Regions from separate parts of the Jeotgalibaca sp. A127 genome, predicted to be linked through region 2. Evidence: predicted binding sites of a transcription regulator. Region 2 holds the regulator's gene; each other region holds the start of a gene.
The links. The regulator Rex, encoded in region 2, represses fermentation and respiration genes when NADH is low (regulators of the CRP and FNR family bind a similar motif). The targets are predictions, from matches to a motif close to TTGTGAANTANTTCACAA.

Region 1: ACTVAI_RS08940 (competence protein ComK) is a predicted target of Rex. The motif match lies at 1,281-1,298, and genes of this name have one in related genera.
Region 3: ACTVAI_RS09200 (CidA/LrgA family protein) is a predicted target of Rex. The motif match lies at 1,843-1,860, and genes of this name have one in related genera.

What each region holds. Positions count from the first base shown of each region.
Region 1 covers NZ_JBQPRC010000008.1:66,844-70,125, reverse strand. The annotation lists gene ACTVAI_RS08945 (general stress protein) at 1-269, opposite strand, end outside; gene ACTVAI_RS08940 (competence protein ComK) at 346-1,236, opposite strand; gene ACTVAI_RS08935 (sigma-70 family RNA polymerase sigma factor) at 1,479-1,985, shown strand; gene ACTVAI_RS08930 (DUF1659 domain-containing protein) at 2,055-2,255, shown strand; gene ACTVAI_RS08925 (DUF2922 domain-containing protein) at 2,281-2,502, shown strand; gene ACTVAI_RS08920 (LysM peptidoglycan-binding domain-containing protein) at 2,553-3,203, shown strand.
Region 2 covers NZ_JBQPRC010000007.1:17,376-20,657, reverse strand. The annotation lists gene ACTVAI_RS08105 (ABC-F family ATP-binding cassette domain-containing protein) at 1-1,375, opposite strand, end outside; gene ACTVAI_RS08100 (redox-sensing transcriptional repressor Rex) at 1,673-2,308, shown strand; gene ACTVAI_RS08095 (YdiK family protein) at 2,354-2,557, opposite strand; gene ACTVAI_RS08090 (lysostaphin resistance A-like protein) at 2,581-3,144, opposite strand.
Region 3 covers NZ_JBQPRC010000009.1:27,766-31,047, reverse strand. The annotation lists gene ACTVAI_RS09215 (methyl-accepting chemotaxis protein) at 1-309, opposite strand, end outside; gene ACTVAI_RS09210 (DNA-3-methyladenine glycosylase I) at 610-1,173, shown strand; gene ACTVAI_RS09205 (thioredoxin family protein) at 1,333-1,734, opposite strand; gene ACTVAI_RS09200 (CidA/LrgA family protein) at 1,885-2,244, shown strand; gene ACTVAI_RS09195 (LrgB family protein) at 2,241-2,948, shown strand; gene ACTVAI_RS09190 (YbaN family protein) at 2,964-3,282, shown strand, end outside.

The sequences.
Region 1 (3,282 bases), on a different contig from region 2:
ATGCCGTATTTTTCAAAAAGATCCTCTTCATCTTCCGGTTCTTCATCGTCATCCAAATCGACTGTGAAAAAGCCAACAATTTTATCCCATAAAGATTCACCACGCGTGACGACTACATCCACACCTGTTTTTTCGGTCAAACCAGCATCGAGATCATTGCGCGTAACCACCAATAGTTGATTTGTCTCGTAACCACCCGCTTTTAATTCCTCGATTGCTTCTAATAAGTGGCCGTACTCTCTAAAAGAACCTTCAATCCTTCTATTCATCTCAGTCATCCCTCCTAAGTGTTATCGTTACCTTTATTCTATGTGAGGGATGCCAAATTAACAAATAATAACCTTTCTAAACAGAAAAGAGTTTATCCAGATCCTCAGCGTAAGGACAATCCTTCAAGAAGGGATTCTCTTTTTTCCAATCGTTGTAAGTCACACCCATCATCTTTTCCGCCAATACCAATTCATTTATGACGGGCCTCAAAGGTAGTTCGACCATTCCCTTATGCAAGACATTTTTATTGGCGCGACCGTCCCGTTGCACGATGGCCACATCAAATTGTGCCGCTGTATCCACCAAGCGTCGATGTTGAGCCGCATACATATGGATAGCAGGTTCCATCCGTTTCTTGAAACGTTTGACCCCAATATCCAAATCCAGAAAATGACGGTTAAAAAACTCCAAACGCGTCATATGCCCCTCTTTGGGATGTTCCCGGTATTCGAGCAAGTGACTCAAACTGACCCACGAAACATCTTTCTTGCTCGGGCCACCGATCGGCATGAATGCCACCTTACCCTGTACATAGGGACAATTATGCCCCGAATTCCCGTTCATATAAATCATCATTTGGCGCATATGTTTGTAAGACATGCCAGCATGTTTAAAAACCCGGTTCATAAAATCACGCGACCGCTCGGTAGTTTTGACCACGCACCCATCCTCATAAAATACCAAGGTTTCATTTTTACAACTAAAATCAAACTCACTGTGATTAATAACACAAATAATTTTCTCCACTTCGACAGGGGCATCACAGGCCGTCAACGCATTTTCAGCATATCCCTTCATGTCATCTCTCGAATGCAAATAAAAATTATTTCTATCATAATCATACAGACCATCCGACATTTTCTCGGTGAGCATAGGATTCGGACAGTAGTAAGGGCTTTCAAAACTATTGATAAATTCAAGCTTTTTATTCCCGAAATACTGATGAAAGTTAAAGTCAACTGCCATAAATCTTCCCCTTTCTTATTAATAACTATTATACCCTAATTATTTTGAGATATTCAACACAATGTTTTATATTTTTCAAAATACCGTAATTTTACGCCAAATTGGTTTTACTGGGGTTGAAAGTGCCGCGCCCGTTTCATATTTAGCGCTTTGTCACGCCACCGCTTGCCCGGTTATAGTTTACCCGAACCCAACTGAGGCCTCAGTAAGTTCACCACATTCAACCGGGAGGCAACACGAATATGGAAAAACTTACTGCACTACTGGAACAATACGAAGGAGTCATTTATAACGAACTGAAGAAAATGGGCATTTACAAAAAATTCCAGGATTTCGACGACTATTATCAACTCGGCTGTATCAAGCTATTCGATGCTTTCATAACGTGCGAGGTCGATGCCTTAAAAGAAGAACACCGTTATCAGTTTGTGAAATATGCCGGACAAAGGCTGCGTTGGGCTTTTCTCGACCAAAAACGGCGGGACCGCAACTTGCTTAATCATGAAGACCAAGAAGATGATTTCCAAATGTTACTCACCCAGCCTTTTGAAGAGAATGTCGCCTTTATGGATGTCTTCATGGCGCTTATGAATCAATTGACTCCGAAAGAAAAATTGTTTATCCAGGACCGTTTCATCGGTGGTTTGAACATGTCCGAAATCGCAACGAAGCGCGGTGTGTCGCGTAAAACCGTTCATATGTGGCGCAAAGGCATTCAGGAAAAAGCGCAATTTTTGAAAAATGGGTAACACTTTTGGGAGTCAATTCGTTGTTATAAGTGTAGCCGCTACAAAATATAAAACGCAGGAGGAATTGACATGAACAAGGAATGGCAAGAAGCAAGTGTAGAGTTATTTTTCAACGATTTCGAAAACGAAAAAGAGGTAAAACAGAATTTCAATAATCTGAAAGAAAATGTCGCCGCTGACACAATCAGCTCCTTTCAACAAGCAGTCGCAACTTTGATTACTTACCCTGCTACTTATGCAGTCGTGACTGAGAAACACCGCATCGGTTAATCACAAAAATTAGGAGGAATCACTCATGGAAAAAACATTAACCCTGGAATTGAAATTCAAAGCATCTGATGGTAAAAGTAAAAATCTGACATTGCGTAACCCGTCCGAAGGTTTGACCGCCGCAGAAATTCAACCAGCCATGGCAACAATCGTCGGTCTGGATGTCTTCTCAATTGAAGGCGTGAACCCATACAGCGCAGTTGATTCGGCACGCTATATCGAAAAAATCATTACAGAGATTTTATAAAACGTTTGGCCGGGATAATCTCCCGGCTATTTTCATAAGGAGGATTTCAAATGAATATTGAAAAACAACTGATTGGGATGGCCCAGACACCTTTGATTGAATCGCGCTACATCATTGCCCATGAATCGGGGAATCCCAATAATGTCTGGGCAAACAGTTTGGCCAACGAACTGAATTATATGAAACGAAACTGGGAAAATGCCTTCGTTTCCCATTGGGTTGGTGGCGGCGGCCGCATTGTTCAAATCGCCCGCACGGGATTGGTCCAATGGGGAGCCGGTCCGCGTGCGAATCCCTATAGTTACGCGCAAGTCGAGCTGGCCCGCACGAATGACCGCCCTACTTTCGAAAAAGATTATGCCGCTTTTATCTGGCTGCTCCGTCATTTGGCTGACGAAGCCGGCTTACCCAAATCGTTGAATGGTAGTGGCAAAGGCATCAAGACCCATCGTTGGGTGAGTGAAAACTTGGGTGGCACCAATCATGTCGATCCCGATGGTTACTTGAAAAGTTGGGGTGTCTCAATGGTGCAATTTAAAAAGGATCTGGAAAAGTCGCTCCACAAACTACACCTCGTCGTTCGTGGTGACACCTTGTGGAGTCTCAGTCGTCGCTATAATACCTCGGTTGCGGTCCTGAAATCCCTCAATGGATTGAAATCAGATAGGATTATCATCGGGCAAATACTGAAAGTCGGTTAATTAAACCATTTCAACTAAATTTCTCACCCCAGATGGTTTATAGACGCGTTCTATAAACCATTTTTCCAAAAAAAGACCA
Region 2 (3,282 bases):
ATAGAGCAAGGCGCGCTTTCTCTCCCCCACTTAAGGAAGGAATTGTTTTTTCGACATCAGCGCCGGTAAAGAGGAAGCTTCCCAGGATACTCCGCACATCTTTTTCATTCATGGTTGGATGCAGGTCCCAAATTTCGGCCAGAATCGTTTTGTTTTTAGAAAGATTCGTCAACTCTTGATCATAGTATCCGAGGTCTACGTTTGTTCCAAATTTAACGCTTCCCTCTATGAATGGGATTTGATGAATGATTGATTTTAATAAAGTAGATTTACCAATTCCGTTGGGGCCAACTATTCCGATAGCTTGATGTTTACGCAAGTCCAGGCTGATGGGCTTGGCCAAGATGTTGTTGTCATACCCGATAGCCACATCTTCCAGCGTCATCACCACATTACCACTCTCGCGCTTAGTATCAAATGAAAAACGTACTGAACGTTCATCGCCTTTCGGCTTATCCATCCGCTCCATTTTTTCCAAACGTTTTCTGCGGCTTTGGGCCATTTTGGTAGTGGATGCGCGCACCAGATTGCGAGCCACGTAATCTTCTAATTTAGCAATCTCTTCTTGTTGCTTTTCATATTGTTTCATTTCCTGTTCGAGACGGGCCGCTTTTTCTTGTAGATAAAAGGAATAATTCCCTTTGTAATGATGGATTTTGTTTCGGCTGATCTCATAAACACCGGTCGCAATTTTATCAAGGAAATAGCGGTCATGGGAAACAACCAAAAGGGTACCGCGATAGCTCACTAAATAATTTTCCAACCATGCCAATGTATCGATGTCCAAATGGTTGGTAGGCTCATCCAAGATTAAAAGGTCGTTCTTCTCAAGCAGGATCTTAGCCATTGCCAAGCGCGTTTTCTGGCCACCGGATAATTGTGAAATAGGGCGGTCCAAGTCTTCTTCGTAAAACTTAAAACCATGGAGGACGGATCTGATTTCCGATTCGTAACCATAAGCATCTTGCTTATGGATTTCCTGTTGTAGGGAGTCGTACAGTTTAAGTGCCGCTTCCATAGTCACAGGATCATTGATAACCGCTTCATCAGCCAAGCGTGCTGCAGCCTGTTCCGCTTGTTTCATTAACAAAATGACAGGTGCGAAAACGGTTAACATTTCTTCCCAGATTGTTTTATTGGAGTCAACCGCACTATGTTGATCAAGATAGCCGATGGTCACTTCTTTCTTTTTCGCAACGGATCCCGCATCTGTTGGCTCGAGTCCAGCTAATATCTTCAATAACGTTGATTTTCCGGCGCCGTTTCTTCCTACGAGTGCAATACGTTCATTGTCCTGGATAGTAATTTGAATATTCTCAAATAAAACGGTCGGACCGAAGTAACGGGCAAGATTTTGTCCTTGTAAAAGTATCATTCAGTCGTTCCTCAACTTTCTATAGATATGCCTTTTCATTTTATCACAGTTCTGTCATACACCAAAGATACGATATTATGAAAACGTTATGACCTTTGTGAAAGTTACACTATTAATTTTATGAAAGCGATAAAATCAAACTCGAAGTTGAAATAAAATTCACAAAAAATTACAAATTAGAACAAATTAGTGGATTTTTCACTAACGCGTGCTATAATTGCACTATGTAATGATAAGTACAAATAGATTATAACTTATAATTTCACATATATAATTCTAAAGAAAGCGAGAAAAATTATGCCAACTAATAATGACATTCCAAAAGCCACTGCCCGCCGTCTTCCCATCTATCATCGTTACCTTCGCTATTTACATGATGCAGGAAAAACCAGAATATCATCAACCGAATTAAGCGAGGCTGTAAAAGTTGATAGTGCGACCATACGTCGTGATTTCTCCTACTTTGGTGCTCTTGGTAAAAGAGGATACGGTTATGATGTAGAGTATTTGCTGGATTTCTTTAGTAAGACCTTAAACCAGGATCGTTTAACCAATGTTGCTTTAATCGGGGTTGGTAACTTGGGACATGCCTTGTTGAACTATAACTTCCATTTAAGTAATAACGTGCGCATTAGCGCTGCATTCGATGTAAACGAAGAAATTGTTGGCAAAATCGTCAGTGGTGTGCCCGTTTATCCATTGGACGAAATGATTGAACAATTACGTATTCAACAAATTGACGTGGCTATTTTGACAGTTCCACAGCAAGTTGCCCAAAAAGCGGCTAACAATTTGATCGAAGCGGGTGTCAGGGGAATAATGAACTTTACACCTATTCGTTTGTCAGTACCAGAGAACGTTCGCGTTCAAAATGTCGACCTAACCAATGAATTACAAACACTGATTTATTTCTTGGATAATAATATCTCCTAAAAGCACAATGAAAAACGTTGAGACCGAAAGGGTCTCAACGTTTTTTTACTTGTTCACTTGATCTTTAATTTTAAAGTACATAATTAACATTTGGATGCCGGTTACGATGTTGTTTGTCGCGAAAAAGATACTGATCCACGTGAGGAATCCCCATCCAGAGACGTTGATGCTGTCTACAGCGAAATAAATGAAGAGACCGGCGAATGCAAATTTCATAACGATTTGTAAAATGATATTTTTTAAAGTCATAGAATTCCTTTCTTTTTAAACTGTTAGCCCAGGAGTTCTGGGAAAAAGATTGGTAATGAAGCAAATGCATTCATTAAACCATGAGCCAACATAGGTGTAAAAATGTTATTTGTTTTGTAGTATAGATAAGAGAACCAGAGTCCTAAAGTACCATACACAAGCATGTGTCCATCAAAGTGGATAAAAGCAAAAATTAAAGCACTTATGACCGCAGAACCGAATAATCCGACACGGGACATATTTAATTGGGTAAAGACAGCTTTTCGGAAAACAAATTCTTCCATTACTGGTGCGAAAATGGTGATCATAAAAATCAAGAGTGGGTAAGCCGTCGTTAATTCCAGTAAATTCTGAGTGTTAGCTGATTCCGGCGTAACTCCGAAAATAAGCGATTCAATAATGGAAGTGACCGTCTGGATTACAAGCGAACCGATAAAGCCAAGAACGCTCCATCCTATCACTTTCGACATAGGTGCAGAGGGCCGTTTGATAATAGGCGCTTCAGGACTCCATTTTTCTTTATAGTTTACGATAATCATTGCCACTGTTCCGATAAAGGCAAAGAGGATTGTTAAAGTCATGCTCATTTCAATGCGTTGCTCTGTCGGAAATAAAAAGAGAAGAGGAACGGGTAAGAATTGAGCTGCTAAGTATATGAATATTATACGCGTCGCAGTAGTGATTTTTCTTCGCATGTATTTTGTACCTTTCTTATTTGTTATAAT
Region 3 (3,282 bases), on a different contig from region 2:
TGCTAAACGACGTGCGGAATAATAATTAACATTGTCATAGATTTTCATGGTTGTGATATCACCCGCCACCATTTCATCGACATCGCTGTAAACCTTTTGGAAGGAATAGAGGTTACTTAGACCAATGCTCGTCATAAAGAGCATAATAATGGAGAATATTAACAACAAGCGTTGCTTGATATTTAAATTGTTATATGAAAACTTTCCTGTCCTCAGAGAATGATTTAAATTTACCTTTCCATTTTGTTGAGAAACCCATTTTTTCTTTTCTTTTAATTCACTACTAGTCCCTTGCTTTGATAAATCCAAACGATTCACTCCTATTTTTCCATTTTTTACAATAGCTTTTTTATCGGTAAGTTACACCAAAACTTAAGGCTGTTTAAAACTATTTGTGATTATTAATTCAACGATTCCTATGTTTCTTCAATCCTGTAGTTTCCAATCTTTAACACTTCCTATCCAGATATTTAATTACGTACCTTTATTTATATCGGTTATAATGATAATAAGTTTAATATAATTATTGAATTATATTTCTATTGTTTTTCATGAGATACGAAGGCCACAATTATGTTATAGTGCCGAGTAAAAGGAGGTGTTTCCATGATAAAACGTTGTAGCTGGGCAGGAGAAGATACACGCATGCAAGCTTATCACGATAACGAATGGTGTGTTGAGAACCATGATGATCGGTACTTATTTGAGATGCTGACTTTGGAAGGAGCCCAAGCTGGTCTTTCGTGGCAATTAATCATTAATAAACGTGAGGCGTATCGGGAGGCTTTTCATAACTTCTCAATTGAAGAATGTGCTGAGCTTTCCGATTCTGATTTGGAAGAAATACGGGTAAATTCTGATATCGTAAAAAATAAACTTAAAATACGCTCCGTGCGTTCGAACGCGCTTGCGGTTCAGGCCATACAAGAAGAATTCGGTAGCTTTTCCGCCTACATTTGGTCATTTTCAGGACCAATCAATAATGACTGGGAACATGAATCCGAAGTTCCTGCTCAAACGGAAATATCCCAGATAATCAGCAAAGACTTGAAGAAACGCGGGTTCAAGTTCGTGGGTCCCGTCATCATTTATTCCTATATGCAGGCTATCGGAATGGTAAACGACCATATCGTCAGTTGTGATTTTAAAGGTGATTACTCAGGGCATGTTTAGCGCTCCGAGTAATCATTTTTCCAAAAAAGTGATTACTCAACGAGGTTTTTCTGCTCGAGTAATCACTTTAGGACAAGAAGTGATTACTCAAAGGTGTTTTCGCATATGAGTAATCAAAAAGAACTCAGAAAAAGCTAATTTGGCTTTTTCTGAGTTCTTTTAGTTTTCTGTTAACAAAGCAGTGATCTGCGCTTGCGTATGCGTGTGATCAACATAGTCTGTCACGACGCCCTTTTCCAAGCGGACCAGTTTGGGAACTGTTTTGACTTCATTCGCATCCAAAATATCCTGGAAATCACCGTCATTCTTATGTTTATCCGTATCATATTTATAGACTTTCGTTCCCGTTTCTTGGATAGCTTCATTCATCAACGGCTCGAATTCCCGGCAATAAGAGCAAGTATCGCGCCCGAAGTATAAATAAGCAACATCTTCTGTCATAACCGCTTCATAATCGGCTTTAACCCTAACCTCAGCGACAAATGATTGAGGCTGCATAAAAATATATAATCCACTTAATACAAGGAATAATCCAACAAGAATGAGTAGTAGTTTTTTCATTAAAGTCACTCCAAATCTATTTATAAGGTCTTGGGATTTTCTCATATTATAACATTTTAAATAAAGTTCATTTTTAAAACGGTACCAAGTAATGCTTTATTATCAAGTTTGTGATAATATTTACATATTAAATTTTGGGGTGGCGCACACATGAAAATTTTCAAACAGTTATTCTGGATTCTCTTGTTCTCATTTATCGGGGAGTTCATTTCCGCCTTGTTACCCTTTCCTATACCTGGTAGTGTGATTGGGATGATTTTATTATTCATCGTCCTGCATTACGGATGGTTGAAAATGGAACAAGTAGAAGAAGTAGGGAATTGGCTTACTTCAAATATGGCTCTTTTCTTCGTACCTGCCGGAGTTGCCTTGATGACAAATTTCGATCTATTGGCAGACTACTGGTGGCAATTATTGGTTATCACATTTATTACGACCATCATTATGATGGTTTCAGTTGGAAAAATAGTCCAATTTATCAAATTGAAAACACGAGGTGATAAAGAATGATCGATTTATTAACGACTACACCTCTATTTGGTATTTTGCTGACATTTGCAATGTACTTACTTGGGGACAAACTCTATAGAAAATGGCCAATCGTTATCTTTACTCCTTTGCTTTTTGGTTTTGTTACTATTATCATTCTGTTAATGACACTCGATATTCCATTCGAGAACTTTGATATTGGCGGGAAATTTTTGACCATGTTTATTACGCCAGCTACGGTTGCTTTAGCAATTCGGTTGGAGAGAAACATTATTTATTTGAAAAAATATTATCCTGCGATCATCACCGGTATTTTTTTAGGCGTTCTTATTCATTCGTTCTTGATTATTACCTTGGCTTTGTTATTCCGACTTGATCAAACCATGGTTGCAACCCTGCTGCCAAAATCAATCACAACCGCCATTGCGGTTGGGATTTCAGAGTCACTCGGGGGGATTGCTTCCCTAACGGTTGCCCTTGTTGTCTTAACAGGGATTTTTGGGGCTTTAGTTGGTCCGCGTCTTTTTCAAATATTTAAAATTGATGATCCGGTTGCTCAAGGTATTGGTATGGGTGCGGGTGCTCATGCAATGGGAACTTCAAAAGCGATTGAAATCGGTGAAGTTGAAGGGGCCATGTCCAGTTTGGCAATTGTCATTACCGGTATTGTTACTGTCGTCATCGCACCACTAACCATGAACCTGTTACGCCAATTTTTTTCATAAAAAGGGTGAATTACAATTAAACGTACATTCCTACTTACTATAGGACTCATTTCTTTCGGTTTAGGAAGCATTGGGGCGATTATTCCCGTCTTACCGACAACGCCCTTTTTGTTGTTGGCTGGTTATTGTTTTGCCAATAGCTCCAGTCGGTTTCATGTCTGGTTACAAAAAACGAAAATTTATAACTTTTACGTTGCAGACTATGCCAAAACAAAATCTATTCCCCGTCGCAAGAAATGGCAAATCCTATTTAACATATATTTTTTAATGGGTATTTCCGTTTGGGCTGCCCCGATTTATTGGGTCAAACTAATTTTGGTTGGTTTGATGGTAT